DNA from 4 places in the Pseudoalteromonas sp. KG3 genome. Region 1 is predicted to be linked to each of the others. Evidence: predicted binding sites of a transcription regulator. Region 1 holds the regulator's gene; each other region holds the start of a gene.
What was found. Region 1 encodes sigma-54, which starts transcription at its own class of promoters, with help from an activator protein. Its sites were predicted from a motif close to GTTGGCACGNNNNTNGNNT; they were not measured.
Positions count from the first base shown of each region.

Region 2: a site for sigma-54 is predicted at 1,222-1,240, ahead of NDQ71_RS18990 (hemerythrin domain-containing protein). Genes of this name have one in related genera too.
Region 3: a site for sigma-54 is predicted at 2,100-2,118, ahead of flgJ (flagellar assembly peptidoglycan hydrolase FlgJ). Genes of this name have one in related genera too.
Region 4: a site for sigma-54 is predicted at 2,760-2,778, ahead of flgB (flagellar basal body rod protein FlgB). Genes of this name have one in related genera too.

Region 1 is NZ_CP098523.1:2,058,168-2,065,838, reverse strand. It holds gene NDQ71_RS09830 (HPr family phosphocarrier protein) at 1-56, opposite strand, end outside; gene rapZ (RNase adapter RapZ) at 85-927, opposite strand; gene ptsN (PTS IIA-like nitrogen regulatory protein PtsN) at 948-1,400, opposite strand; gene hpf (ribosome hibernation promoting factor) at 1,405-1,692, opposite strand; gene NDQ71_RS09810 (RNA polymerase factor sigma-54) at 1,721-3,217, opposite strand; gene lptB (LPS export ABC transporter ATP-binding protein) at 3,284-4,009, opposite strand; gene lptA (lipopolysaccharide transport periplasmic protein LptA) at 4,006-4,539, opposite strand; gene lptC (LPS export ABC transporter periplasmic protein LptC) at 4,529-5,083, opposite strand; gene kdsC (3-deoxy-manno-octulosonate-8-phosphatase KdsC) at 5,080-5,631, opposite strand; gene NDQ71_RS09785 (KpsF/GutQ family sugar-phosphate isomerase) at 5,631-6,602, opposite strand; gene NDQ71_RS09780 (calcium/sodium antiporter) at 6,627-7,598, opposite strand.
Region 2 is NZ_CP098524.1:105,702-113,372, forward strand. It holds gene NDQ71_RS18985 (TonB-dependent hemoglobin/transferrin/lactoferrin family receptor) at 1-690, shown strand, start outside; gene NDQ71_RS18990 (hemerythrin domain-containing protein) at 761-1,186, opposite strand; gene NDQ71_RS18995 (S9 family peptidase) at 1,372-3,420, opposite strand; gene NDQ71_RS24450 (hypothetical protein) at 3,526-3,762, opposite strand; gene NDQ71_RS19000 (TonB-dependent receptor) at 3,775-6,159, opposite strand; gene ltrA (group II intron reverse transcriptase/maturase) at 6,918-7,671, shown strand, end outside.
Region 3 is NZ_CP098523.1:1,339,195-1,346,865, reverse strand. It holds gene flgG (flagellar basal-body rod protein FlgG) at 1-215, shown strand, start outside; gene flgH (flagellar basal body L-ring protein FlgH) at 234-917, shown strand; gene NDQ71_RS06465 (flagellar basal body P-ring protein FlgI) at 929-2,023, shown strand; gene flgJ (flagellar assembly peptidoglycan hydrolase FlgJ) at 2,156-3,124, shown strand; gene flgK (flagellar hook-associated protein FlgK) at 3,126-5,132, shown strand; gene flgL (flagellar hook-associated protein FlgL) at 5,135-6,367, shown strand; gene NDQ71_RS06445 (flagellin) at 6,716-7,671, shown strand, end outside.
Region 4 is NZ_CP098523.1:1,348,608-1,356,278, forward strand. It holds gene flgE (flagellar hook protein FlgE) at 1-1,129, opposite strand, end outside; gene NDQ71_RS06490 (flagellar hook assembly protein FlgD) at 1,187-1,867, opposite strand; gene flgC (flagellar basal body rod protein FlgC) at 1,882-2,313, opposite strand; gene flgB (flagellar basal body rod protein FlgB) at 2,316-2,726, opposite strand; gene NDQ71_RS06505 (protein-glutamate O-methyltransferase CheR) at 3,259-4,089, opposite strand; gene NDQ71_RS06510 (chemotaxis protein) at 4,110-5,042, opposite strand; gene flgA (flagellar basal body P-ring formation chaperone FlgA) at 5,184-5,891, shown strand; gene flgM (flagellar biosynthesis anti-sigma factor FlgM) at 5,970-6,284, shown strand; gene flgN (flagellar export chaperone FlgN) at 6,277-6,708, shown strand; gene NDQ71_RS06530 (IS982 family transposase) at 6,914-7,671, shown strand, end outside.

The DNA.
Region 1 (7,671 bases):
GCACGGGCATGTAAGCCCAGTTTGTTTTTTATTAAAAATGTATCTTCTAAGCGCATCAACATTCCTTACTGTAAACGTGTGTTGTTATTCTTGCTCGCGGTGGCGAATTTTTACATTGCTGTGGCTCATTGAAAAGCTTTCACCAATGGTTTGCGCTAAATAAACTGAACGATGTTGACCGCCAGTACAACCAATTGCGATTGTGAGATAACTACGGTTGTTTCGCTCTAGATGTGGTAACCAAGTTTGCACAAAGGTTTGGATCTGCCAAGTGAACTTTTGCACGATGCTGTGGCTGGCTAAATAATCTTTTACTGGTTGATCAAGGCCGGTAAGTGGCTTTAACTCAGGTTCCCAATGTGGGTTTGGTAAAAACCGCGCATCAAATACGTAATCGGCCTCTTTTGGAATGCCATACTTAAAGCCAAATGATTCAAAGGTAATGATTAGTTTTTTGTCTTTTTTACCTAAAATTTTCTCACGGATTGACTCTGCCAGCTGGTGGACACTAAGGTCGGTGGTATCCAGCATAAAATCGGCACGAGTTGTTAGCACATCAAGTAATACTTTTTCTTGTTTGATAGCTAAATCGAGCGGCAAAGAATCCAATGATAATGGGTGTAAGCGGCGAGTTTCAGAAAAGCGTTTGATCAGCGTTTGATCATCACAATCTAAATAAAATAATGTTGGATTGGCGAAACCTGGCAAGTATTCAAGAATATCGTTAAATTCTTCTTGTTCTTTCGGTAAATTACGCACATCAATGCTAACTGCAATTTTGTCGTAATTATCAGAAACACTACGCACTAATGAAGGTAATAAGTTTACTGGAATATTATCAACACAATAATAGCCAAGATCTTCGACTACGCGCAGTGCAACAGATTTACCTGAGCCAGAGCGGCCACTGATGATGATTAACTCCATGTAAACTCTCCTTCATTTGGCTACGACTGCTCAACAATAACGTGATATAAATCTTGATCTGTTTTTGCACTACGTAATTGTTTGCAAAAATCTTTATCGTTAAGTTTATCAGCAATTGTGGCTAACGTCTTTAAATGAAGTTGGCTATCACCATCTGGTACGATGAGGGCGATAAAGAGATCCACAGGACGGTTATCAATCGCATCAAAATTAATCGGTGTTTCGCTTACTAAAATTATCGCTAGTGGGCTTTCAATACCCGTCATACGGCCATGTGGAATAGCAATACCACGACCAATCCCCGTACTGCCTAGTTTTTCTCTGGCGAGTAATGCATCGAGGATTTCTTGTTGTGATAGCTGAGGAAGTTGTTCATGAGCCAATTGGCTGATAAATTCAATGATCCGTTTTTTGCTATTAAAAAGGACCGCAGCTTTGCTGCAGTCCTGGCAAATAAGTGAGCTTAATTTCATAGTATTAGTGTCGAGCGTGCTTCTCTTTGTGTTTGATTACTTGACGGTCAAGTTTGTCAATTAGTCCGTCAATGGCTGCATACATGTCTTGGTGCTCAGTTGAGGCAAATAATTCAGCGCCACTAACATGTATTGTGGCTTCTGCTTTTTGGCTTAGCTTTTCAACGTCAAGAATAACATGGACATTGTTGATGTGATCAAAATGCCTCTCAAGCTTCGCAAACTTATTGTTTACATAGTCTCTTAATGAATCAGTAATTTCTACGTGACGACCAGTTAAATTTAGTTGCATAAGCATTTTCCTTTTTTGATTTTACGCCTTAAATCAAACTCTTTCTTTGATTTGACGGTGGAATAGCCAGTGACTCGCGGTATTTTGCAATAGTCCGTCTAGCTACTTTGATACCTTGCTCTGCCAATATATCTGCAATTTTACTATCACTCAATGGTTTCGCTGAGTTTTCTGCGCTGATCAGTTTTCTGATCAATGCGCGAATTGCGGTAGACGAACATTCACCGCCGTTCTCAGTGCTTACATGACTTGAGAAAAAATATTTTAGCTCAAAAATACCCCGTGGAGTATGCATGTATTTTTGGGTTGTTACGCGAGAAATTGTCGACTCATGCATTTCAACCATTTCAGCAACGTCATTTAGCACCATCGGGCGCATAGCTTCAGGGCCATGTTCAAAGAATCCTTGCTGCTGTTTAACAATGCAGTTGGTTACTTTGAGTAATGTGTCGTTACGACTTTCTAGGCTTTTTATAAACCATTTAGCTTCTTGCAGATGCGAACGAATAAATTGGCTGTCAGTGCTCGATTTAACGGAGCGTGACATGGCCGCATATTGGCTGTTCACTCTAATTTTTGGCATGCTGTCTGGATTAAGTTCAACCACCCAGCGGCCTTTAATTTTTTTCACTGATACATCAGGAATAACGTACTCTGACTCTTCCCGTACTATGGTATCCGCAGGCTTTGGGTTGAGACTGTGGATCAGTGTCATGACTTCTTTTAAATCTTCTTCTTTAAGCTTAGTCTTTTTCATCAAAGTGCGATAGTCGCGACTAGCTAATAAATCGATATGATCCGTTAAAATCATTTTTGTCTCTGCAATCCAAGGAGTTGCAGGATCAAATTGATTTAATTGAATACATAAACACTCTTGTAAACTACGGGCGGCAATGCCAACAGGATCAAATAATTGAATGCGCTTTAAAACCGCTTGCACTTCGTCCAGTTCGATTTCTTCTTCGCTGTTGCCTTGATTTAAGCTCTCTACAAGGTCTTCACAGCTGAGTGTTAAAATACCAGAGTCATCAATGGCCTCAACAATGGCAATGGCGATTGCTTCATCGGTTGGGCTAAAGGGCGTTAGCTGTAACTGCCACATTAAATATTCATGCAAGGTCTCTGTTGAGGCGCCTTGATAAATAGATTCATCTTCGGGCATTGGCCCCGATGAACTGTTAGGCGCAGCACTCATGTATTCATCCCAAGTGACGTCCATTGCCATTTCGTCACTGAGGGTTTCTTTACTTAATGCTTCGCTGCTTTCTTGTTCGTATTCGCTAGGCTTGTCGTCCGCTGAGGCACTGACAGTTAAGTCATCGTTGTCTTGTTTTTGTTCGTTTTTGCCAGCAGCATCTTCTGAATATTCATGTTCTTCTAGTTCTAACAACGGATTGCTATCTAGCGCTTCTTGAATTTCTTGCTGGAGATCCAATGTACTGAGCTGCAATAAGCGAATAGCTTGTTGCAGTTGCGGTGTCATTGTAAGTTGCTGGCCCATGCGCAGCTGGAGTGATTGCCTCATGTATCTCTAACAATCCTTTTATTGTTGTCATTGTTAAGTTTAGCAGATGCTTTACCGAGTGTGGCTTTATAGCCTAAATTGCTCACCCAGGTAAACATCGCGAACTGTTTGGTCGGCAAGTACATGCTCAGGTGTGCCTGATGCAATTAACTCCCCATGAGAAACTATGTAGGCTTTTTCACAAACATCAAGGGTTTCTCGTACATTGTGGTCGGTAATAAGTACGCCAATACCACGGTTTTTAAGGTGTTCAATAATCTTCTTTATATCTAACACTGAAATAGGATCAACGCCAGCAAAAGGCTCATCTAGCAGGATAAATTTTGGATTTGCGGCTAAAGCGCGCGCAATTTCAACGCGACGGCGTTCACCACCCGATAACGCCATACCTTGGCTGTCACGAATATGTTGAATGCTAAATTCATCAAGTAAGCTGTCGAGGGCTTCTTCTCTGGCTTGTTTTTTTAGGTCTTTGCGAGTTTCTAAAATCGCCATCAAGTTTTGATACACAGTCAACTTGCGAAATATCGATGACTCCTGAGGCAAGTAACCAATTCCCAAGCGGGCACGGCTATGCATTGGTAGCAGGGTAATGTCATTATCATCAATACTGATTTTACCTTTGTCGCTAGGCACTAAACCGACAATCATGTAAAAAGTAGTGGTTTTACCTGCGCCATTTGGGCCCAGTAAACCAACAATGCTGCCAGCGGTGACTTCTAAACCAACACTTTTGACTACTTGACGACCTTTGTAGCTTTTAGCTAAAAATTCAGCTTTTAATGTACTCATGGCTGACCTTTAGATTTGGTTTTTTTACTGTCTACAGGCACGAGTATGGTGTGTACGCGATCGTCTGAACTAGCGCCTTTTTCAGCACTGATCAGTTGTTGGTCCATGTCGTAGGTAATGCTTTTAGCGTTAATCTTTTGCCCTGCTTGAGTAACCTGTGCGTCACCAATTAGCGTTAAGTAGCGTTTTGCAACGTCGTAACGAACTTCATCTGCGCTGGCGCTCATAATTGTGCCATCGGCTTGTTTTTCTTCAAAATAAGCCGGGCTGCCAGTTGCGACTAGTAATTGTTTATTATCGCCTAAGTCTTCACGTTTGTGCACTTCAAGGCGATCAGCTTTGATACGACGGTTACCATGAATGATCTCAACATTTTTTTCAAAAATACCGATATTATCTTTCAGTTGTGCAAGCTGCTTGTCTGCACTGATCGATACTTGATCTGCAGGCGGTGAGGCCGTCTCTGCAAAACTTGAAAAGGCTATGAATAAGCTTGGTATAACAAGCAAGTGAGCAAATTTATTGGTCATAATATATGGTTCGCGTATGGTTAATTAGTTCTACCACTTCGGCTTTTAAGTCGGCATGGAGGCCGCGCCCAGTGATCTTTAAATTTGGTCCGATCAATTCTACTGGTTGTTCAGAACTCATGGTTTGCAGTTCAATATCAACCTGAATGTTGTCTGCGTTTATATGTTCAATCATGGCGTTGTTGGTGAGGTTTTTAGCCACCACATTGCCTTCTAAAATTAATTGATGATTTTCATATAAGGTGGCTTCGTCTGCATTAATTTGCCACGTTTGTTGTTGATTATATAAAGTAAAAATAGGTTGCTCAAAGTAAGTAAAACCTAACTGCTGGTACAGCTCCATTTTTGCAGCGGTTACTTTGTGACTAATTTTACCTTGTTCATCAAACGCGGTTTGTTTTAATGCCACCGCTGTGTAATCAGGTTTTGCTATTATATCTTCTTGATTCTGTACTGTGGTTGTAGGCTGATTAAAATAAGGGAACCACAGCCACACCATACAAACGACGAACAATACGCATAATATCAAACGCGCACTATTCATGAGCTGGTTCCTTCGCAGGTTAATGATTTACCATTTTCAAGCATCAGTAAATCAGTTAACTCACGCACTGCACCAAAGCCACCTGGCAACATGGTTGTATAGTGTGAAATACGTTTTATGAGTGGGTGTGCATCATTAACTGCTACCGCAAACCCCACCAATTCCATCACTGGCATATCAGGACCGTCGTCACCAATGTAGGCAATTTGCTCATCAGTTAACTGCAGTTTATCTTTGAGCTGTTGATAAGCTTGCAACTTATTTTCTTGGCCTTGATAAATATGCGGTACAGTCAGGCTAGTCATTCGTTGCTGAACTATCTGTGAATGACGACCGGTGATCACGGCGACTTCAAAACCACTGTTGATCAAGGCTTTAATGCCAAAGCCGTCTTTGGTATTAAAGGCTTTTAGCTCTTCACCCTGGTTGCCTAAATAAATACGGCCATCTGAAAATACGCCATCAATGTCGCAAATAAGCAGTTTAATTTTCTGTGCGCGGCTGCGTACATCATCACAAAGCGGCTGGTATAAATCAGCAAACTGCATTATAAAACTCCTGCTTTTAGCAAATCCTGCATGTTCAGTGCACCAATAGGATGTTGATTATCATCAATCACAATTAAGCCGTTGATACGCTTATTTTCCATAATGTTGAGTGCCTCTGCGGCGAGCATATCTGCGGTTGCTGTAGTACAAGAACGGGTCATTACAGTGCTTATCAAAGTGCTATGAATATCAACCCGTTGCTCTAAAATACGGCGTAAATCACCGTCAGTAAACAATCCTGCAAGCTGGTTGTTATCATCAACAATAGCGGTCATACCTAAGCCTTTGGCAGACATTTCAATTAACGCATCTTTGATGCATTGTTTGTCATTAATGATAGGTGTTGCATCACCACTGTGCATAATATCTTTTAAGCATAGCAGTAAGCGTTTACCTAAGCTGCCACCTGGGTGTGATAGTGCAAAGTCGTCGGCGGTAAATCCGCGAGTCTCTAGCAGCGCAACAGCGATTGCATCACCCATCGCGAGCGTGGCTGTGGTGCTGGCTGTAGGTGCAAGCCCTAATGGGCAGGCTTCTTGGCTTACTTTAATACATACATGAGCATCCGCCCACTTTGCCATTGACGATGCTGGATTACCGGTCATGGCAATCATTTTTGCGCCAATACGTTTAATAACTGGAATTATATTGAGTACTTCGCTGGTTTCACCTGAGTTGGATAGCAACATGACTACATCATCGCGGGTGATCATCCCTAAATCGCCATGGCTTGCTTCACCAGGATGAACAAAAAACGCTGGTGTACCGGTACTTGCCAATGTTGCAGCAATTTTATTGCCAATATGACCGGATTTTCCCATACCCACTACAATGATCCTGCCATGGCATTGATACATTAGTTGGCAAGCTCGATTAAAGTTTTCGTCTAGGTATTGGACTATCTCAGTCAGTGCTTGGCGCTCGATATCGAGAACCCGCTTACCTTGTTCAATAAAATTTAACTGCGTCATCGTGTTATCCATTTTTGGGTAGCATTAAGCAACTTGGTTGAAAATATAACCTTGATAGACTAAAAACGCGACCAATAACAGGCCACCTTCAACTCGATTAATGCGTCTTGTGCCTCTAAAACTTAAAGACATAGCAATCAATGCTATGGTGGCACCAATCATTATTAAGGCATCACGGTTTGCCGCCGATGGGTCAATAATTGATGGGTTGATAATACCCGCCAGTGGCAATACTGCTAATATGTTAAAGATATTTGAGCCGACAATATTGCCCAGCGCTAAATCATCTTCTTTTTTCAGTACCCCTGCGATACAGGCGGCAAGCTCAGGTAGGCTAGTACCAATGGCAATAATGGTTAAACCAATGACCAGATCACTTAAGCCAAAGAATTTGGCAATATCAACCGCAGAGCCGACTAAAAAGTGCGAGCTGATAGGCAGTAATATCATACCTATGATTAACCAAAATAAAGCCGACTTAGTTGGCACATTATCTGGCACATCTTCACAAGCTTCACTGACAAATGGGTCATCAGCTTGGTTTTTAGCGCGAATAGAAATAATAACTAAGCCAGCAATAAATACGACAAAGCCAATGATTAATGCAACGCCTTCTGTAAATGAAAAGTAGTTATCAGAAAATACATACCAAGCAGCAATTGACACTAACAACACCAGCGGCATTTCACGCTTCAAGGTCATTGAGGATACTGAAAGAGGGCGCAATAGCGCGGTAATACCTAACACAAGTAAAATATTAGTGATATTTGAGCCAACGGCATTACCCACGGCTGTATCAGTTTTACCCGCAAGAGCAGCTGATGCTGAGACCATCATTTCTGGGGCTGACGAGCCCATAGCAACCACTGTTAAGCCAACAATTAGTGTAGGGACACCGAAATTTTTTGCCAGCGCAGCCGCGCCGTAAACAAAGCGATCTGCACTCCAAACGAGAGCTGCAAACCCGAGAATTAAAATGACAAAAGAAGTCACCATTGTGTTACGCCAATTATTCAAAATAAGATGACTGCAAATAGTAACAAAAGCCAACCTGAAAGTATAAATAAAA
Region 2 (7,671 bases), on a different replicon from region 1:
ATTGAGCACTATAATCAACCGACCTCAGAATACATCTATGAAATCATGCCAAGTGATGATCTATCGGCGGAAGAAAGTGATAGCTACGAACTAGGTTTACGTGGCCATATTGGTAGCTTTACAGTTAATGCTGCTGTTTTCTACAATGAGTTTGATAACTTTTTGGCCACTGAGCTGGTTAACCGTGACAGCGTTTTTAATGCTGATGGCTCATTTTCGTATATACAAGATACGTTTCAATACCACAACCTTGACTCTGTAACGATTAAAGGTGCGGAGTTTGGCGCGACCTTTTATGCAACAGACAGCCTTGATCTATTCTTTAATGTGGCATATCAAGATGGTAAAGATAACAGCACAGATGAATATATTTCCAGTATCAGTCCGCTGTCAGGTAATCTAGGTATTAGTTACAAACAGGATGATTTTGCCAGCAATGTGATTTTAAACTGGGCAAAACAAATGACGAAGGTAAATGAAGGAAAATACCAAACCCCAGGTTATGGCACGGTTGATTGGCAGTTAAGTTATCGATTAGCTGATACACAGCTAAATTTAGCGGTAAATAACATATTTGATAAAGAGTATTACCAGCATAATAATCTTGCTGGTCATGATGCTGGCGACAGCTTAGCAAACCTTGCCAGCGCAGGGCGTAACTTTTCTGCCACGATTAAATATAACTTTTAATGAGCAAAACACGCTACATTGCTCGCGTTATAAAGGGTGCTTTTGCTAGCAAAGCACCCATCTATAAGGCTTAATTCATCGCATCGTTATATTTTTCGGCTAAGCTTAGTTTTTGCTCTTCGCTCAGAGCTTTCCCAGCTAACTGAAATATTTCATGCTCTTCTTCAGTTAAATGATGGTGCACAAGATGATGAAGCTTTTTCGCGGTAACTAACCAGGCGGGTGAACTCATATCTGTTTCTTCAAGTTGTTCAATTAACTCGTCAAGCTCATGATGTTCGGCTATTCCATGACGGGCTTTTTCATGGGTTAAATCGTCAAACATTAAGGGGTTATAAAAATAACGTTCTTCAAATTTAGCATGCTCTTCAAGTTCATTTTTTAGGTTATCCATCAATGATTGACGGTTTGGTGAATCTCCATGCGTTTCAATAAGGGCGTCAACCAGTGAACGCTGTTTATCGTGATCGTTACGTAATGCTTCAAAAATATTCATGATTAATCCTTGCTTTACTTATTTACAGTTAACATAAGCAAGTGACGAGCCATGTTTTAATCTATTGTTTTATATTGATATTTAAAGCTTTAGTAGCAAGAATATATAAAAGCAATGTAAAAGTTACAGGTTAAAATGAAAAAGGCCAACACTGTGGTTGGCCTTTCAAGAAGTAATTTTAGATGCTACTTATTCGCGTCTTTTACTGCTTTTAGCTTCGCTGCGTGGTCAATCTCAAATGCTGGCATATCTTTGTTGCCATCAATTAAGTAATTATCCATCCAACGCATTAGGCGTAAGCTGTAATCGTATTGGGCAGCCACTTTTCGGTTACCGTGTCCTTCACCCGGGTAGTATACAAGACGTACATCTTTGCCTTGTACTTTCATATAACGGTATAGTTCCATTGATTGTGCTGGGTGTACACGTGGATCGTCTTTACCGTGCATAATAAGCAGCGGTGTTTTTGATTGACCAGCCCAGTAAATAGGGCTGCGCTCTAAATACCACTGCCACTTATCCCACGGGTAAGAGCGGGCATGTACTAGGTTCATTTCATTGGAAATATCAGTCGTACCAAACTTTGAAAGTTGATTAGTTACGCCCACAAACATAACACTTGCGGCAAAGTGTTCAGTCAGCTTTGTTGCGCCCCATGCAGAGGCATAGCCGCCGTATGAACCACCGGTGATGCCAACACGTTTGCCATCTACTAAGCCCATTCCAACAAGATGATCTTTAAAATCAACTAGATCATCAAACTCTTTACCTGCGTAATCGTTTTGGCCAAGTTTCGAGTAATCTACCCCTTTACCGGTAGAGCCGCGGTAGTTAGGGTAAAACACCGCATAACCGCGTGCTGCACCCATTTGACCTGGGCGAGAATAGTTAGTTACCCAACCATCTTTATCATGACTTTCTGGGCCGCCGTGCACAGACATGATCAATGGATAACGTGTGCCTTCGCTGTAATCGAGTGGGTAAACTAATACGCCATCAATCTCAACACCGTCACGGGCTTTTAAAGAAATAGTCTCTTGTTTAGCAAAACGTTTGTCATTTAACCAAGTGTTTGAATCGGTTAAACGTTGCGCTTTAGAGCCACGAACAATAAATACTTCATTTGGGTGCTTAGCTGTATTACCGCGCAGCGCTATGGTTTTATCAGAGTCAGAAATACTTAGGTTTGAGGCAATAAGCTCACCTTCTTTGATAAGTTTTTTATATTTATTTGAACCAGTTTTAATACTTGCGACAAAGCTTTGTGTGCCTACATTGGCAATAAAGTTTAGTGTATTACGTTTATTAGACCATTCAAAATCAACGATATGCCCCATAAAGTTGGGTAACCAGTCTGTTACTTCACCGGTTTTAGTATCCGCTAGAAATAAGCGGCCAGTCGCCGGATCGTGCTTATCTTCTGCACCTAAAATCGCAATATAACGACCATCATGAGATAACTCAGCGCCATCAAGTTTACCTTCGGTGGCAAATGACATGGTTACTTGGTTGCTGGCAATATCAAATAAATGCCATTGTGATTTAGTGTATTTATCGTCAATCAGTGCTGTAGGCTGAGTTTTAACTAATAATTTGTCGCCTTGTGCTGCCCAGTTAACGTCGCTGACATAGTTCGCAACATTTAGAGGTTGCGGGGTTAATGGCTGGTCTGCGTTGGCCAAATCTACAATAAACAGTTGTTTATTCTTTAAACCTAACTCGTAAACTTCAGCCATAAAGCCGAGTTTTTTCAGCTCTTTTTCAGACTTATCAGCCGCTGGCATAGCTAAAATAGCAAGTTGCTTGTTGTTTGGGCTTAACTGATAACTAGAAATAGATGTGTCTTTTAGTGACAACACTTTTTGCGCTTGACCACCATCAACCGGGATTTGGTATAGCGCGCTAAATTTGTCATCTTTCAGCTTTGCTAAAAAATAAATGGTTTTGCTGTCGTTTGTCCATTGAATACTCTTGATACTTACAGTGCCGGTAATGAAAGGGCGCTCAACACCTTCATCATCAACAACATAAAGCTCGCTGTAATTCGTGCCATTTTCATCTACGTATAATTCACGTGGTACAGAGCGGGTAAAGGCCACAGTCTCGCCATCTGGGCTGATACTGGTTTGTAGCACAGATTGAATTTTTGGAATATCTTCAACGGTTAACGATGTGGCAGCAACCGCCAATGAGCTTGAAAGCCCAATGGCCAGTGCTAAGCTAGTTTTTAGCATGATTTTTCCTTCGCTTGTTTTATTCACTTGTTTTAATTATCGAAGGATTATAACAGCACGTACCTAGAATGTTAAAATTTGCGGTCAACACGCAAGCGTGAACGATTAATGGCTGTAACGAACACCAACATAGAAACGTCGACCATTTTGGTAAATGCCCGTAGGTGCATATTCATTTCGCTCATACAGGTAAGTGATTTCATCGGTGAGATTGATTGCTTCTACTACAAAATCAAGCTTGTCAGATAATTTGAAGGTAATGCTGCCGTCAAGTTGACCAAAATCATCCATCATGGTCTCCCCTACACCGGTGGCAAAATGAGTGCGATAGTTATAGGCCAAACGCGAACTTAACTAGTCATTTTCGTAGTAACTGGTTAAATTTATTGTGTGTTTTGAAGTGCCAGGTACGTAATTTTCACGCCCTGAGATGCTATCAGTGCGATCGCCATCAACAAAAGTATAGTTAGTGATCAAACCAAAACCATATATAAGCTCTTGTTGATAGCCAATTTCTACCCCTCTGATTGTGCCGCCGCTGCCATTGATGGGCCTGTCAATGGTCATATCAATGCCTTCGTGTTGCTCAATGGTGCGCTTAAATTCGACAAAGGATTCAACGTCTTTATTAAATAATGCCACAGAGAGCAGCGCGGCATCATCAAAATACCATTCAACGCTTAGATCAAATTGATTGGCACGATAGGGATCTAAGTCTGGGTTGCCGCCTTGGCCTTGCGCCTGCGTGACGTTGTAGTTAGTTGACGGCATTAAATGATTATATTGCGGACGAGACATTACCCGCGCGGCACTGACTCGGGCAATTAAGTCCTCACTTAAATCAAAGCTGATATTGGCACTGGGTAAAATATCTACATAATTTTTGCTGTGCTGCTGCCAGACAAAGCTTTGTTGTTGCTCAACCGGTGAGCCAATACGTTTATAAGCACCGGCGTCTTGTTCAGTATTAACAACGCGTACCCCCAAGTTTGCTCGGTAGTCATTGCCATCAAGCATTAATTTAACATAACCTGCTGTTGTGCGTTCTTGAATATCGAAACGGCTGGCTTTTTCTTCCTGCTGTATAAAGTCGATCGTTTTAAAATCTGTAGATAATGCGTTGATATCGACATAGCTGTAATTTTTGAGAGTGTGTTGATCGCCAATTTCGGATAAAAATCCACTGGGAAAAGCCGCCGGGTAGTCAGCTAAGCTCCAATCAAGTTGCTGGGCTATGCCATCAAATGCGCCGTTAAATGAACGATAACGAATAAAATCACGTTGATGATCGCGGTACTTTGCGCCAACTTTTATAGCGCTGATAATAGAATGATCAATTGCGCGTTCAAAATCACCTTGCAAATAGAACTCTTGATCGTTTGAATCTTGGCTGTCGTTACGTGCTTCTGTAAGTTGCCAAGCCTGTCCATCAAGCGGGGATACATCATAGTTGGCGATTATATTTTTACGTTCTGTGGTATCAACGGTATAGGCGGTATTGGCTGAGAATTGTGAGGTGTGATCTTGTTTTGAGCCGCCACCCCCTTTGGTAAAACCAATTTGATATTGATTTTGCCAAAGGTGTGCTTGCTGGCTAACAATTAAATGCACACTACTGGTATTTATTTCAGATTCTCGCCAAATAGCTTCCATAGCAGTACTAAATGGTAAATTTTGTGCGTTTTGTTCAGGAACTTTTGAGTAGCGGGCAAAGGCGAGGGTGTTATCAATAATCTTCGCATCGCTGATATGACCGCCACGGGCAAACACACTACTAGGCTGCCATAAAAAGTTTTGGTTACTGTTATCAGCGTTAAGCACTGAATACAAAGTATTCAGTTGAATATTCCAATCTAAATTAGGTTGGTATTCAAAATTTGCGGTGGCACTGGTTAACACCCGCTGTTGCTGGAATATTGCTGAGCCACCACCACCTGGAGTCCAGATGTTTTTTATATTGGCAGTGTCACTGTCTGTTGCGGATAGGCTACCATCGGCATTTCGTTGAAAGTTTTGTTCATGCCAGCCCCATGACTCAAGCCCATCACGACGTAATGAACGTTGATTACGGGTAAAAGTGATTAATGCACTAATGTCTTTGTCTGGGTTAGTCCAGTTATAAAAAACGGCTAGCTGAGGATCAAATTCCCCTGATAAATCATTGTATTGTACTTGCGCGTTGGTAACAAACTGATTGCTTTGCGTATGCAAGGGTCGTTGCGTTTTAATATTAACAGAGCCGCCTAATGAGCCTTCGTTATGATCTGCTTGCGGGGTTTTATATACTTCTAAAGAAGATACTAGTTCAGCGGGTAATAGGGTGTAATTAAAACCACGATCAGGCTGGGTTGAGATCCACCAATCTGCAGAGGCAATCGCTTGACCATTTAAAAAAGTACGGTTTTGTTCTGGCGTGGTGCCACGCACACCGACACGTTCACCTTCCCCTTGGGCACGGGAAAGTGAAATACCGGTAATGCGTTGCAGTGCTTCTGCGACATTTTTATCAGGGAATTTACCGATATCCTCGGCAGTAACAGCATCCACAATCGCGTTTGAGTAACGCTTAGTGTTGAGTGATTTAACAACACTGCCACGAATACCGCGAACTTGGATCACTTCAACTTCGTCCGTGCTTTTAAGTTCAGCACTGTGCGCTACCATAGGTAAGCTAAGTGCAGATGTAATTAGTGATGCACTCACTGCTAAATGCAGTTTATTTATTTTTACTTTTAACATCCTCGATTCCCCTTGAATCAAAACTTTATTTTGTTGTGTCAAATAAGGGCTTACCATTCGTACATATTTAGTCATTTTACTCGTCGAATGTGATAAGACCGTTCTTATACCAATCGACTTAAATATTTAACCATTCTAGCGTGCTAAATAAAGCGCTAACTGCGTTATAAATTTTTCATGTAGAACAACTACATGTCAAAATTTATGCCTTGTGTACGCCCGACATGGGCATTGACTTATGAGGTGAAAGTCCTCTGTAGGAAGATCACCGTTTAAATAACATACTGTTATTAAACGATAACTACTAGCGAATGGCAAGGGCTAAATCGCGAGAGATAGTCTGAAGGAAGCCGCTAGCAAATCTGTGAGCTGATGAACAAAAACATCATATGAGGCGTAGGCTGGAGACGAGCTAGCACAAGATAGCGAAGTCATGTGATCTAACGGCCACCGTAAATGATGCAGTTGTGCAGAGAAAGTCGATGCATCTTATTCGGGGAGATCTGATAAACACGCATCCGCGCTAACGCTTGGAGATTACCAGTTAGGGACTGGTTGTTCAACCCTTGGCGCTTTGGTTGCTGCGACCTACAGCGAGCGAAATAGCAGTAAACAAGCGTTAGTTTTAGACGCGCTTTATCGAGTAATCGCTAGAGTGATTTATCAGAAGTCAGCAGACGGCATAGTAGCCAAACGCCCATCGTAATGGAGGGGACACGGTGAAGGCCTGAACATCTTAACCAGAGGAGACACTACAAATGAACTTGAATTCACATAGATCACCGTGTTGTGATAGTGATGAACAGCGTTCGACTGTGAATAATACCTCGAATGAATATAACCAAATAGATCATGACCTTATGGCAAAGGTACTAAGCAACCACAATATTAGCGCAGCATGGCAACATGTTAAGCGCAATAAAGGGGCTGCGGGTATTGATAATATGAGTATTGAGGAATTTAATGACTTCGCTAAGTTACATTGGCTGGGTATTAAACAACAATTACTTAACGGCACTTATCAACCCTTGCCAGTCAAACGCGTGATGATACCCAAACCTGATGGCGGTGAGCGAATGCTTGGGATCCCTGCTGTTATCGACAGAGTGATCCAACAAGCCATTGCTCAAGTGATCAGCCCTTACTTTGAGCCTCAATTTTCACCACATAGTTATGGTTATCGCCCTCATAAAAGAGCCAGTCAAGCAGTGAACCATGTTCAGTCTTGTGTTAAACAAGGTTATAAAACAGCGGTTGATATCGACTTGTCTAAGTTCTTTGATGAAGTAGATCATGACATGCTGATGAATCGTGTTAGCCGTAAAATCAAAGACAAAGCACTCATGCGCCTACTCGGTAAATACTTACGAGCGGGGATCGCAGAGCGCGAAACAGGTCTGTGGTTTGAGTCAACCAAAGGAGTCCCTCAAGGTGGGCCATTATCCCCTTTGCTTTCCAACATCTTACTCGATGAATTAGATAAGAAGCTAACCTACAAACACCTTAAGTTTG
Region 3 (7,671 bases), 720 kb from region 1:
TATACACCGAAACAGCTGTCAGTGGTGCACCTGTACAAGGTAACCCAGGGCTTGAAGGATTAGGCACAGTTGTACAAGGGGCACTTGAAACGTCTAACGTAAATGTAACCGAAGAATTAGTTAACCTGATTGAAACTCAACGTATTTATGAGATGAATTCAAAAGTGATTTCAGCGGTTGATGAAATGATGAGTTACATCAGTCAGCAACTTTAATTAATTTGGAGCAAGGTTATGCGTAATTTATCTATAGTCTTAACGGGTGCATTTATCTTGAGTGGCTGTATGACGACTCAAAACCACAGCGTGGTTCAAGATGATCCATACTATGCTCCTATGTACCCAGAGCCTGCCGCAGAGCAAGTCGTACCAACAGGCTCATTGTTTGATAGTTACTTATCAAACGATTTATATTCAGACAAAAAAGCCTTACGCACCGGGGATATAATTACAGTTAAACTGCAAGAATCAACGCAATCATCAAAAGCAGCTAAAACTGAAACGGATAAACAAAGCGATGCTAGCCTCGACCCTGTCATTGGTTTAGGCGGACTACCAGTTAATATTGGCGGCGATAGTATTCAATTTGGTGTTGGCAGTGGTGCAAAATTTAAAGGGGATACTAAGTCAAATCAATCTAATAGTTTATTTGGTGATATTTCGGTGAATGTGATGCGGGTATTACCGAATGGTAATTTAGTGATCCGTGGTGAAAAATGGTTAACCTTAAACACCGGTGAAGAATTTATTCGTCTTGAAGGGCTTGTTCGTCCGCAAGATGTTACCGCAGATAATACTGTGACCTCTAACAGAATCGCGAATGCGCGCATTCAATATTCTGGTAAAGGGCAAATGCAAGAGACTCAAACGGGAGGGTGGTTAACACGATTCTTCAGTAGTTCTCTGTTCCCTTTTTAAAGGATGTTGATATGAATAGCTTGAAAGCGTTGCTGTGTATATGTTTATTAGTTTGGCACTGTAGTGCCAGCGCTGAACGTATCAAAGATGTATCAATGGTTGAAGGTGTTCGCTCAAACCAGTTAGTTGGTTATGGCCTGGTAGTAGGTTTACCTGGCACCGGTGAGCAAAGCCGCTTCACCGAACAAAGCTTTAAAGCCATGCTCAATAGCTTTGGTATTACAATGGCCGCCAATTTAAAGCCTAAGATTAAAAATGTGGCTGCGGTTGCAGTGCATGCCGAGTTACCTGCATTTAGAAAGCCAGGGCAGACAATCGATATTACGGTATCGTCAATCGGTAGTGCCGGTAGTTTACGCGGCGGCACATTACTGCAAACCTTCTTAAAAGGAGTTGACGGTAATACCTATGCGGTAGCACAAGGTAGTTTGATTGTGGGTGGTTTAGGTGTTGAAGGTGCTGATGGCAGTAAAGTCGTGATGAATACACCCACAGTTGGGCGTATTCCTAACGGCGCAACAGTCGAACGTGCGATTAACAGTCCTTTTATGCAAGGTGATTACATTACCTTTAATTTGAACCGTCCTGACTTTACGACTGCAAAACGTTTAGAGCAAACGATTAATGAGTTGGTTGGCCCTGATAGTGCCCATGCACTTGATGCCGCATCAATTCGTGTGATTGCTCCGCGTGATGCATCACAGCGTGTTGCTTATTTATCAACGCTTGAAAATTTAGAGTTTAAACCAGCCGATACCTCGGCAAAAATTATCGTTAATTCACGCACAGGCACTATAGTAATAGGTAAAAATGTAAAGTTACAAGCAGCGGCAATTACCCATGGTGGCCTAACGGTTACAATTGCAGAACAGCAAAATGTATCTCAGCCTAATGCGTTAAGTGAAGGGGAAACTGTTGTTACTAACCAAAGTATCATCGACGTTGACCAAGATGACTCACGGGCATTTGTGTTTAACCCTGGCGTGAGCCTTGATGACTTAGTACGCGCAATTAATGAAGTAGGTGCTGCACCAGGTGATTTAATGGCAATCCTTGAAGCATTAAAAGAAGCTGGGGCTATTAGTGGCCAACTTGTTGTAATTTAATTATGAAAGGCCCTAGGTTCTAGGTTACTAGAATTTAGGGTATATTCCGCCTTCCTTTCCTGCATAGTAATTTCCTATTGGCGCAATTATTGCATTATTAATTTCATTATTAATCACTGTGTCAAATTGCTGATGGATACTAATCATCTCGATAAACAAAACTTCTTTGATTTAGGTAATCTTAATACTTTACGCCAAGATGCCTTAAAAAGTGATGCCTCGCCAGAAGCATCAAAAGAAGCATTAAAAAAAGCAGCGGCACAATTTGAATCTATTTTTACGCAGATGTTGCTTAAAAGCATGCGCAAGGCCAATGAAGCGTTTGAAGATAAAGACAGCCCATTCAATTCCAGTGGCGTAAAGTTTTTTGAAGAAATGCATGACCAGCAGTTATCAGTTGATCTTTCGTCAAAAGGCTCATTGGGCTTAGCCGATCTGATTGTGCAACAACTCTCTCCTGATGCAAAAGGCTTTACCCCAAGCTCGGTGCTACGTACCACTGATAATTTCAGTAGTGATCAACGTGCAAGCGGTAAAAGTGCTGATAGTTCGCCTGACATGGCTGCTGTTACTAGCAGCTCATCAACAGCGAAGAAGCCGCAATTTGAAAATGCAGAAGACTTTATTAGTAGTGTTTGGGAGCATGCCAAAACAGCGGCTGAAAAAATTGGTTTAAACCCAGCAGTAATGGTTGCCCAAGCGGCGCTCGAGACGGGGTGGGGTAAGCATATTATTAATAAAAGTGATGGTAATAGCAGTTTTAACTTATTTAATATCAAATCAGATAGAAGCTGGCAGGGTGAGAAAGCCAATAAAATGACACTAGAATTTGAGCAAGGCACGCCAGTAAAAAAACAAGCAAGCTTTCGAGCATACGATTCTATTAAAGACAGTGTGAATGATTTTGTTGAGTTTTTGACAGAAAACCCACGTTACCAAGAAGCGCTACAAAATACCGCAAAACCGGCTGCCTTTTTAGATTCATTACAAAAAGCTGGTTATGCCACTGACCCCAATTACGCTGACAAAATTAAGCAAGTGCTAAACCACACAGAGCTTAAAACATTGGCGACATCATTGGTTCGCCAAGGAGTAAATTAACATGTCGTTTAACTTATTTGACATTGCAAGCTCAGGCGTTCGAGCTAGCTCTGAGTTACTGCAAACCACCAGTAAGAACATTACCAATGTTAATACGGTAGGTTATGTACGCGAGCGTACAGAGCATATGACCATGATTGATAACCAAGTCGGTCGTGGAGAAACCTATCGCTTATTAAATGAGTTTGCTCAAAAGCAGCTCAATCGCGATACTTCAAATAAAACCTTTTTTGATCAATTTGTCACTGAAGCGGGTCGTGTTGATAGCTTGTTTTCTCAAGAATCCAATAGTTTATCGACCAGTATGAATTCGTTATTCAATAATGTGCAGGAAAGTTTAAATCAACCGTCTTCATCTGTTGCACGCTCATTAGTGATGACAGATGCTGAAAACTTGCTTGATCAAATGGAGCGTTTGTCAGGCATTGTATTTGATCAAAAAAATATCGTTAATGAGCAGTTAGAAATTTTTTCTGATGAAGCCAATACATTAATTCAAAATATTAGCAGCTTGAATAAGCAAATAGCGACCGTAAATGGTACACGCAATGAAGCAAACTCAAGCACTATGTATAACGAGCGAGATTTAGCTATTCGTAAATTATCAGAGCTAATCGATGTAGAAACACTAGATGGCCCGAATGGTGAGAAGCTTGTTTTTATGGGTACTGGTGAGTCATTAGTAATGCAAGATGGTGCCTTTAATTTATTTTCGATGAATGGCGATCCGGATCCTAATTTTAAAGAATTACATTTAGATATAGATGGCGGCAAAGCGGTGCCGCTTGAAGTGGATGCGAGTAAATTAAAAGGTAAAATAGGTGGCCTACTGGCATTTCGTGATGACATTTTAGTGCCCGCGCAAAATCAACTTGGCCAAATGGGCTTGGCGATTGCAGATGCGTTTAATCAACAAAACCGTTTAGGAATGGACGGTAATGGCGAACTCGGTGGGGATATTTTTACAATCCCAACTATTGGCGGTCACGCTTATCAAGCCAATACAGGCAATTCAAGTATAACGGCGACTTTAGAGCCCGGCAAAGGCAGTGAAATTCCTGCCAGTGACTTTATTGTTACTTATACCAGTGGCACAACTGTTGAAATACAACCTGTCGATAATAAAGGTCAGCCATTAGGTACTCCTGCAACCGCGGATATCGTCGCTGGCGTAATTGATTCATCAACGATTACTGGCGGAGAGTCGTATGGTTTACAATTAAATGTGTCGGGTAGTGGTAATGTTGGCGATCAATTTTCAGTAAAGCTTAATGCACAAGCCGCATCAAGTTTAACACTCGCCACCGATAGGCCTGAAGCGCTCGCATTGGCATCACCTATCCGTACAGCTGATAACATAAATAATACTGGTAATGCCAATATATCTGCTGGAACAGTGAGCAGTGTAACTAGCGGTGGCTTTACAACGACAAGTCCACCAGCTTTAGCGAATGGTGATATTAGTATTGTCAAAACCGCAAACGCAAATGAATACACACTTACAGATGGCAACGGAACAACAACATTTACTATAACTCCCCCTGCTGAGAATATGCTTGCTCAAGCTGGCGCTCCGTATGACAGCTATGGTTTTGATTTTAACATTGAAGGAACACCAGCTATAGGTGATAGCTTTACATTAGAATTTAATGAAGGCGGCTTTGATGATAACCGCAATGGCTTAATGTTGGCTGGGCTACAAAGTGGCGAGTTAGTGCGGCAAAATGTTACCACAACCGCATCAGCTGATAACCATAAAACATTCAATCAAGCCTATGCTGGGTTAGTCACTGATATTGGTGTTGTAACCAATCAAGCTATGACCAACGGGGCTGCTTTTGACGCATTAGCCCAACAGTCAGAGGCGTGGTATGAGTCATTGTCAGGGGTGAATTTAGATGAAGAAGCTGCAAACTTATTGCGTTTTCAGCAGTCTTACGCAGCTTCTGCACAAGTGCTTTCAGCAGCTCGTACAATTTTCGACACTTTACTTAGTGCTGCGAGGTAATTATGCGTTTATCAAATAACCAAATGTATCAAAATAGCTTAAATTCTATTTTGAATAACCAACAAAATGTTAATAAAGCGCAAGAACAAGTTAATACTCAAAAACGCGTACTCACCGCGGCAGATGATCCATCGGCAACTGCGCGGGCTTTACTGTATACCGACCGTATTCAAACGAATGAACAGTATAGTAAAAATATTACTATGCTGACGAGTCGGTTAAATACCCAAGAAAGTGTGCTTGAGAATATTAAAGGCTCACTTGAGAAAGCTTATACACTCGCGATTCAAGCCGGTAATGGGGTTTATACAGATATAGACCGTGAAGGTATTGCTGAGGAACTTAAATCGATACAAAGTAGTGTGCTCGATTTAATGAATGCCAAAACTGAAGATGGCAAATATATATTTTCAGGCTATCAGGATAACACCCAAACTTATTCCTTAGATTCATCAACAGGTAAATATGTGTATGGCGGTGACCAAGGTCAGCACAAGATTAAAGTTGCAGAAGGGGTTGAGATCAAATCCAGCGACAACGGCTTTGATACCTTTGAAAAGGTCAATGCGCGTTTAAATGTCGCCTCTTATGACGGCGTTGTATCGGGTGGTATCACCAGTGCAAAAGTGTATGTACGTGAGCAGGCTCAGTTTGATGCATTTCATAAAGCGAATTATAACGCGGATCCGGCAGCTGGAGCTGGAGCAAATACGTTTAATATTATAACGACCGCCGGTACACCTAATACATATCAGCTCGAACAAGGTGGGAATATTGTCAGCACGGGTAGTTTTGAGGGATCAAAAATTAAACTTGCGGGGATGGAAATTGATATTAGCCCAGTTGCAAACGGGCAGGTAGACTTTACTTTAGAAGCGCCAAAAAAAGAAAATATTTTAAACACGCTAAGCGACTTAATAACAGGGTTAACTGACCCAACAATTAGTCAAGAAGATTATGACCAAGTGTTGGCTGCGGCGATGATTCAAATTGATAACAGTAAAAATCAGGTCTCTTTAACTGAAGCCGGTTTAGGTGGGCGTTTAAATACAGCTAAAAAAATCACCCAATCGAATACTGATTTGGATGTAAATAATAAATCATCGCGTGCGGATTTGGTTGAACTCGATATGGCTGAGGCCATTACAGAGCTCACTAAACAAGAAACTGCACTACAAGCCTCGCAGGCAACTTTTGGCCGCTTAGCTAAATTATCACTGTTCGATTACTTATAAGTAAGTTATAAGAACATCAAGAGTAAGGCAAAATATTGCCTTACTCTAGTATTTCCCCAGCCTTTTAAGATCATCTCCTTACTATTTAACAGCTTAATAATTTCCTGAAGAAAAAGATCAGCATAATAATCTCTTTAGTTGTTTAATAAACTTTATTAATTTAATAACGATAAAATTTATTAAATTACATGAGCTTAAAAAATAATATAAAAAAAATAAAAAAAAAGCTAAAGGATTTTTTTGCTAGACCGATAACTTAATTAACCAAGCAAAGTGTTGTAAATAACAACCACTGCTTAATCTAGTAAGTTTGAGAGTAAATGATAAGTTTACTTCTGGAGAGATATCATGGCTTTATATGTAAATACAAATGTTAGCGCGTTAAACGCACAAAGACAATTAAATAATTCTGGTAATGCACTAGATACATCATTCCAACGTTTATCATCTGGTTTTCGTATTAACAGTGCGAAAGATGATGCGGCAGGCCTACAAATTTCTGACCGTTTAACCTCACAAATTAACGGTTTGAACCAAGGTAACCGTAACGCGAACGATGGTATTTCATTAGCACAAACAGCTGAAGGGGCATTAGATGAAGTTACAGCAATGTTCCAACGTGTCAGAACACTATCACAGCAAGCAGCAAATGGTTCAAATACAGATGAAGACCGTTTAGCGATCCAAGAAGAAATACGTTCATTATCTGAAGAAGTAAACCGTGTAGCAAGCGATACTACATTTGGTGGGCAAAACTTATTAGATGGTTCTTATTCAGCTAACTTCCAAGTTGGAGCTGATGCAGTACAAAATATTAGTTTTAGCATGAGAGATGTAGGTACTACTGCAGGCGGTGCAAACTCTATTTCGGCAAATGGTGGATTCACATTATCTGGTATTGCGAGTGTTGCAAGTGTTGTTACTGGTGCAGCCTTAAGTGCCACAACAGCTAACATTAGTGCTGCAGTAGGCGCGGCTCCAGATGATACTGGTTTTGCAGATGTTTTCACTAAAGGAGGTATAAGTGTTTCCTCACAAGCTAATGCGCAAGCAGTGATGGCAGGTATGGATGCTATGATTGCGGTTGTTGATAAAAAGCGTGCAGAACTCGGTGCGGTACAAAACCGCTTTCAATCTACGATCCGTAACCAATCAAATATTTCTGAAAACTTAAGTGCAGCACAATCTCGTATTAAAGATACTGACTTTGCGCAAGAAACTGCAAACTTAACAAAAATGCAGATTCTACAACAGGCTAGCCAAACAATTCTTAGTCAGGCTAATCAACGTCCACAGGCAGCATT
Region 4 (7,671 bases), 710 kb from region 1:
CTTGTTGTAAGCCCTGAGAATTTGAAAAGCGGGTTAACGCAACTTGTCCTAAATAATTAGAATCACCGTTACTATAAGAAGCAACAATTTTTCCATCGACACCAATATCAATATTTGCCAACCGCCCCACAGCCGCACCATCTTGGTCTAGTACTTTATTTTCAAAAGATCCCGCATGTTGTGTCGGTATTTTTGAAGAAGTGCCCGCTTCATCACGCCAATTGACAGTTACATTGTTAGGAAAGCTAGCGCCATTGCTTAAAATACCTGTCAGGTTAGCGCCATCGAAGACCACTGAATCAAATGTATTTGTCGTATTTGCGGTACCGTTGGTATTGAGTGGTAACCCGTTAGCGTCAAACTGAAATGTTGAAATTGGAGTATATGGTCCAGTAGCGCCTTGCGGGCTTCCATCTGGGTTTACTACTTGACCGTCTAAGGTCGAATAGACTTCCCATTCGTTAGCATTTCCTGTAACCGCTGCATCTGTTTTCACAAAGTACAATTGCATGGTATGCGATTCACCTAACGAATCATAAATATTGGTTGAGGTAGAGTGAGTAATTGAGCCAGATTGGGTTGGATCAAATGGTGTAACAGATGGCGCTGCTTTGGTCGAATCCAACCGAAAAGACGAATATATATTTGTCGTAGCACGCGGTGCACCAGATGAGTCCGGAATTTGAATCGCGGTAGATGTGCTCAAACTCACTGATGTCGCATCCCCGCTTGATGGATCCACAGGGAAACCTTGTAAAAAGCTACCTCTTGAGTCAACGATAAAATTATCTTTGTTTAATTTAAACGCACCTGCACGAGTAAAGGTATGATCTTGTGAACCCAGCTCAGAACTAAGAGCAAAATACCCTTCTCCGCCGATTGCAAGATCCAGTGAATTTTGCGTACCTAATGTTGAACCTTGGTGAAACTGTTGAGATACAGATGTTGTTTGCACACCATCACCATTTTTAGTTTTACCCGAGGTAAAAACTGATGATGCATACACATCAGCAAACTCAGCTCTCGACTCTTTAAAACCTGTGGTATTTACATTGGCGATGTTATTAGCTGTAACATCTAAATCTTTTTGTGCGGCAGCGATGCCTGTTAACGCAATATTGAAGCTCATAATTGACCTCTAAATTGTTAATATTTAGCCTTCGGCTAGAAATATACTTTAAATGGTTTATGCAATTTCTGCGACATCAGTCAGCTTAATCGCACCGGCTTTAGTGTTGATAATGATGCCATTAGCGCCATTAATACTTACACTTTCAATGTTTTTATATGTGGCTACAGGTAAACTGGTAAATTCCTCACCCATGCTGCCCTCAGCTTTTATACTGTATTCTCCTGCTGGAAGGCTTTCACCTGCTTCATTTTTACCATCCCAGTTAAAGCGTAAACCGCCTGCTGGTTGAGTATCTAAATTAATAGTTCTCACAAGTTGTCCAGAGGCATCCGTAATACTGAGCTTTAAATCTTTAACAGGACTTTCGATTGCGATTATGCCCGAGGCTTCACCGCTGCTGTTAAGATCTAATGTATCTGCTTCTACTAAAGCCTTCTTACCAACCAGAGTTGATGCCTGCAACGCAGAATTGGAGGTCATTGAAGCCGCCAAAGACTCAAATTTTGAATTTAAATTTGCGATACCTTCCGCCATAGTGAAATTAGTCATCTGCGCAATCATTTGATCGTTATCTGCAGGTTTGCTGGGATCTTGAAACGACAGCTGCTGCGTTAACAACGAGAAGAAATCTTCTTGCGTTAGTGCATCACTTTTCTTTTCGCCAGTAACTTGGTTATTCGTCCCGCGAAGTGAATCAATGTAACTTGACGATGCAGTGCTGATATCGTTACTCATAATCTAACCCTCAATTACCGCTGCCCAAGCAACAGTGTTTTACTTAACATTTGCTTCGCTGCATCAGCAACTTGCACATTGGTTTGATAAGAGCGTGAGGCAGAAATCATATTAGCCATTTCTTCAACGACATTAACGTTAGGTTTGTAGATATAACCGTTTTCATCCGCACTTGGATGGTTTGGGTTATATTCAATTTGTAGCGGTTTATCACTCTCTACAATGCCTAGTACTTTAACGCCAACAGACGACCCCTGATTACTGCCAGTTGATTCTGATGCTTTCATCAGCTCAGCGGCAAAAACAGGGTGACGCGCTCGGTACGTTTTGTCTTGGCTTGAGCTAATGGTATTCGCATTCGAAATATTACTCGCGGTTGTATTCAAGCGCACATTTTGTGCACTCATGCCACTACCTGAAATATCAAAAACGTTATATAAACTCATGCTTATGCTCCTTGACCACCGAGGGCTTTTTTAAGGCCTGAAATTTTACCACTCATAAACTGCAGGCTTGCCTGATACTCTAATGAGTTCTTTGTATACAAGTTTCGTTCCACTTGTATATCAACTGAGTTACCATCACCTGTATCTGCTTGATTTAGCGAGCGAAACATTTCACTATTACCAACATAACGACTGCCACCGGCAATGTGATTTGCATCCGTTGTGACCATGTTATTGCCGCCTTGTTGGTGGCTTTTTGCCGCTTTTAATGCTGAGGCAAAGTCGATGTCTTTCGCTTTATAGCCCGGCGTATCAGCATTAGCGATATTGGTTGCTAATAACTCTGCACGTTGCGAACGGATCAACATTGCATGAGGATGAACCCCAAATGCTTTATCAAAACTGATAGCCATAACCATCTCCAAAAAATTGACTTAGGATGTTTAATGCAAAAGGTGAGCCAGTTTAACTAGCTGCTAGGGAGATAAAGGTCTAGGGGAGCAACTCGGTGTTTACATTACTTGTAGGGAGTGGCTTGCCAGCGCGTTTACGTTAAATATAGGAACTAGGTTCTAGGGAAGTGACTAGCCGTTAGGATCCTAAAACCGAGCAGTTGGAAATTCATGGCTAAAGCCATTTCCTACGGTGTGTCTGCTCATTTACCCACATTCACTTCTCTTTGTGCAAAATATATCTTTAAGTGATTGATTCACCATAGAACAGCGAGTTAAGAAGTTAAGAGCTCGCTACGCTTATGCGCAATGATTGTAAGAATAGGCACTAGGTTTTAGGGAAGTGACTAGCCGTTAGGATCCTAAAACCGAGCACTTGGAAATTCATGGCTAAAGCCATTTCCTACGGGTGTATCTTGTGCAAAAGAGCTTTATTTACACAAGATAAACGCGAGCCTAGTTATAGGGGCAGTAAGGTCTTAATTTTAAAATATTATTTCTTTTGATAAATAATACCGGGGTTGCAACGCACCATATCAAATTCGTCACTTAAGCCCGACATCGATTCCGAGGCCCCTAAGAATAAGTACCCTTTAGGATTAAGCGCCTGCGCGAATTGCGCAATAATTTTTGCTTTAACTTCTGGAGCAAAATAAATGAGTACATTACGGCAAAAAATAATATCGAATTTACCCATTAACGCATATGAATCCAACAAGTTGAGATGGCGAAAACTGACCAATTTCTTGATTGAATCATTCACTTGCGCCATACCATTGCCGCTATCTTTGAAAAACTTTTTCCTACGCTCTATCGACAGCCCGCGCGCTAAAGCAAGCGAGTCATATTCTGCATGCTTGCACATATCCAACATGGTATTAGAAATATCGGTACCGATGATCTGAGCGCCCATTTTTAACACGCCTGGCTGTTTAGCTTGAAACTCAGCAACCGACATTGCTATAGAGTACGGCTCTTGGCCTGACGAACTTGCCGCAGACCAAATTTTCAGCGGCCGACGTAACTCTTTATATTCTGGAAATAATTTACTTTGTAGTAGTTCAAACGGGTATTGATCCCGAAACCACAAGGTTTCATTGGTGGTCATAGCATCAACTACTGCGGCACGTAACTGCCGCTCATGTGGGCTCAGCGTTTTACTAACTAGTTGCGACAATGATGCGACATTAAAGCGTACCATTAGCGGAGCAAGTCTGCTTTTGACTAAATAAAGCTTATTATCACCTAGCACAATACCGCATTGTTGCTCTAAAAAAGAACGAAACTGATCGTACTCGCGTTGCTCTAAATGCTTATTTTCCAAAGTTACACCGCCTTTTCAAATTAGTCACAATGAACCCATTTCTTCACTGCTGTCGCTAATTCATCCGGGTTGAACTTAGCAATAAAGTCATCAGCGCCCACTTTTTCAATCATCGCCTGATTAAATACGCCACTAAGTGATGTATGCAAAATCACATGAAGTGGGGCGAGCTTAGGGTCTGCTTTAATTTCTGCCGTTAAGGTATAGCCGTCCATTTCTGGCATTTCAACATCAGAGATCAATAACCCTACTCGCTCGGTAATATCGTTTTTACAATCTAGCTCGGCAATCTCTCGTAAACGTATCAGCGCTTCTTTACCATTTTTAGCAAGCTCTGTTTGCACGCCTAATGGTTCAAGCGCGCGTTTAACTTGATTACGAGCAACCGCAGAATCATCGGCAATAAATACAATGCGCTCACCTAAGTCTTTTTGGATCTCGCCGTCGTTTGCTATTTCAGCACTGACTTCGGTATTTACCGGACAGATTTCATTTAATATTTTTTCAACGTCGAGAATTTCTACTAATTCGTTTTCAATTTCTGTTACCGCAGTTAAATATGAATAGCGACCCGCTCCTGATGGCGGTGGCATTATTTTTTCCCAATTCATATTAACGATTCGTTCAACACCACCGACTAAAAAACCTTGCACAGAGCGATTATATTCAGCAATGATGATAAAACTATCTTTAATATTCTCGATCGCTGGGCCACCTACAGCCATCGATAAATCGATAACTGAAATAGTTTGCCCACGAATGTGCGCGACCCCTCTTATGTAAGGGTTTGACTTTGGCATATTTGTTAAAGGAGGGCATTGCAGTACTTCTCTCACTTTAAACACATTAATACCAAAGCGCTGCCGCCCTCTGAGCTTGAATAATAATAATTCAAGGCGGTTTTGCCCAACCAACTGAGTACGTTGGTTAACTGAGTCTAAAATGCCTGCCATTTCAATCTCCTAAAGAAAGCGAATAATAACGGAACAATAATTGCTTTCTTTTTGTAAAGCTACATAACTACATGGGAGCGTCTGTTTATTGACGCTAAATATTTATACCCTGTTTTCAACCATAAGCATAGTCGAAACATTATGAGTTTGTTAAAAAAAAGCCGAAGATACAGTGTTTTTTATTTTCTTGCTAGCCTATGCCTAGTTGCGCCACTGGCTGCGCAAACTTACAGTAAAGAGCAACTAGAGGAACTCGCTGTATCTTATGTATACGATCAGCTTGATCCTGCTACCGCAGATGATAAACAACTTAACGCTTTAAGTTTAGATAGTCGCATTCCTGATCGCAGTTGCGAGAATGCGCCCTCCTATACAATTCCAACCGAGCCTCCTTTTAATCGGCAGATCACCGTACAAATTAAATGTGATGATTTAAATGGCTGGAGTCAATACGTGCACGTGCGTATGATTGAGCTCTCCCCTGTTATCGTCGCCAGTGAAAATCTAAGTCGTGGTGAAGTGATTGAAGCTCATCATTTGAGTCTAGTTATGAAACCAAAACATTTTGTTCGCGCACAATATTTACAAGACGAAGAGCTGTTGATTGGCAGCCGCAGTAAACGTAATATACGCAGCGGCTACCCCGTTGCTTTAAATCAAATTTGTATGGTCTGCAAAGGGGATAATGTGACTATCTTTGCGACCATTCGCGGATTAAAAATAAAAACTTCCGGTTTAGCCCTAGAAGATGGTACTTTAGGGGAGCAAGTTAAAGTAAAAAATGCAAAATCAGGAAAAGTTTTAAATGCCCGTGTTGACGGCGTTGAGTCTGTGCAGGTAATTATCTAAATTTTCGCATTTATGCTAAAGTTTCTAATGTGTATGCCGATAACTAGGCATAAGTTGGGTAACGTATAGGTTAAAATCATGGTAAGCCAAGTAAATAAAGGTCAGCAACAGGCTAATGTGTTGACCAATGCTAAACAGCAAAAGGTTGATTTGCAAAACAATAATGCAAATACTGCGCAAGCAAATGCCCCTAAAGCAGCTGCTGACTCAGTGAGTCTAACTCCTCAAGCTCAGCAATTAAAATCATTACAAGATAAGGCTCAACAGTCTTCTGGTTTTGATAGTAATAAAGTTGCTGAACTTAAAAAGGCCATTAGTGAAGGTAAATATCAAATTGATGCTGAAAAGTTAGCCAAAAATATCGCTGCATTTGAGTTTGACGTGTATGGCTGATCACAACAGTTTGATCTGCTCTAAACTTGTTATGCAGCTCAATAGTTTAACATCGCTGGCTGATATCTTAGATGATGAATTAACAGCTATCGCCTCCCGTCGTGGTGAGGGCTTAAAAGACATCGCGAAACAAAAGCTTGGTTTTTTGAGCCAAATACAAACCTTAGATAAAGAACTTAAAACTTTACTCGCAAGTAATGAACTCGAATCTACCGAAGTCACAGACTTGATTGCTGACGTACGTAAATTATTAGAATCATGTAAAAAGAAAAATGATGTTAATGCTCATGCAGCCCATCATGCCCAATTAACTGTAAAACAGTTAAAAGACATTTTAATTGGCGTGCCAACGTCAACAACCTATGACCAAGGTGGTAGTGTTGTCCACGGTAACAGCAAAATCGTCCATAATTTAAAAGCGTAGTGCTCGCTCGTAGAAAATATCCTTTGTAATTTCCTTTCCTGTTTTTAGCAATACTTTTATTAAGCTAGCAACTTATTTATTAGACTGCCCCCAACTCCTAGTTAACCTGAGCTTCGGATAAGAAATTACTAATTTAAAGGAACTAAATGCTCGTTCCATGATCCGATCATTCGACCAAGAGTGATTAGAACAAAAAGGAACGAGCATGAACAAGTTAGTTGAAACGTACTGTGATGTCGATGATTTTTCAAAGTTATTTTTCCCAAGCTGGCAGCGTATATTGCTCGAAAATGGTGAAATTAAACGTCGAAGAGCATGCCGCTTATCTCCGTCAGAGGTGATGACTATTATCATCCATTTTCACCAGTCACATTACAGAGATTTCAAAAACTACTACCTTCACTATGTTTGCCGTCAACTTAAAGCCTATTTTCCAGAGTTGCTGAGTTACACAAGGTTTCTCGCGCTTATGCCTAGTGTGGTGGTTCCGATGTGCAGTTACCTCACATCAAAACTTGGCAAGCCCACAGGTATACAATTTGTTGACTCCACTAAAATAGAAGTGTGTCACATCATCAGAGCTAAAAGAAATAAAGTGTTTGAAGGCGTTGCTCATCATGGAAAAGGCACTATGGGTTGGTCATATGGATTCAAACTACATTTAATAATTAATCATTTAGGTGAGATTGTGGCGCTAAAGCTCACAACGGGCAATGTGGATGATCGAGAGCCTGTTTCTGATATGGCGGACTCTATCTTCGGAAAACTCTATGGCGACAAAGGTTATATCAGCAAAGCGCTCTCTGGTGAGTTACTAGAAAAAGGTGTCGAGTTAATCACGACGGTTCGAAAGAATATGAAGAAAAAATTTATTTCATTGTGGGACAGGGCTTTATTGAAAAAACGATTTATAATCGAAACGGTGAATGATCAATTGAAAAACATTTCTTACATTGAACACTC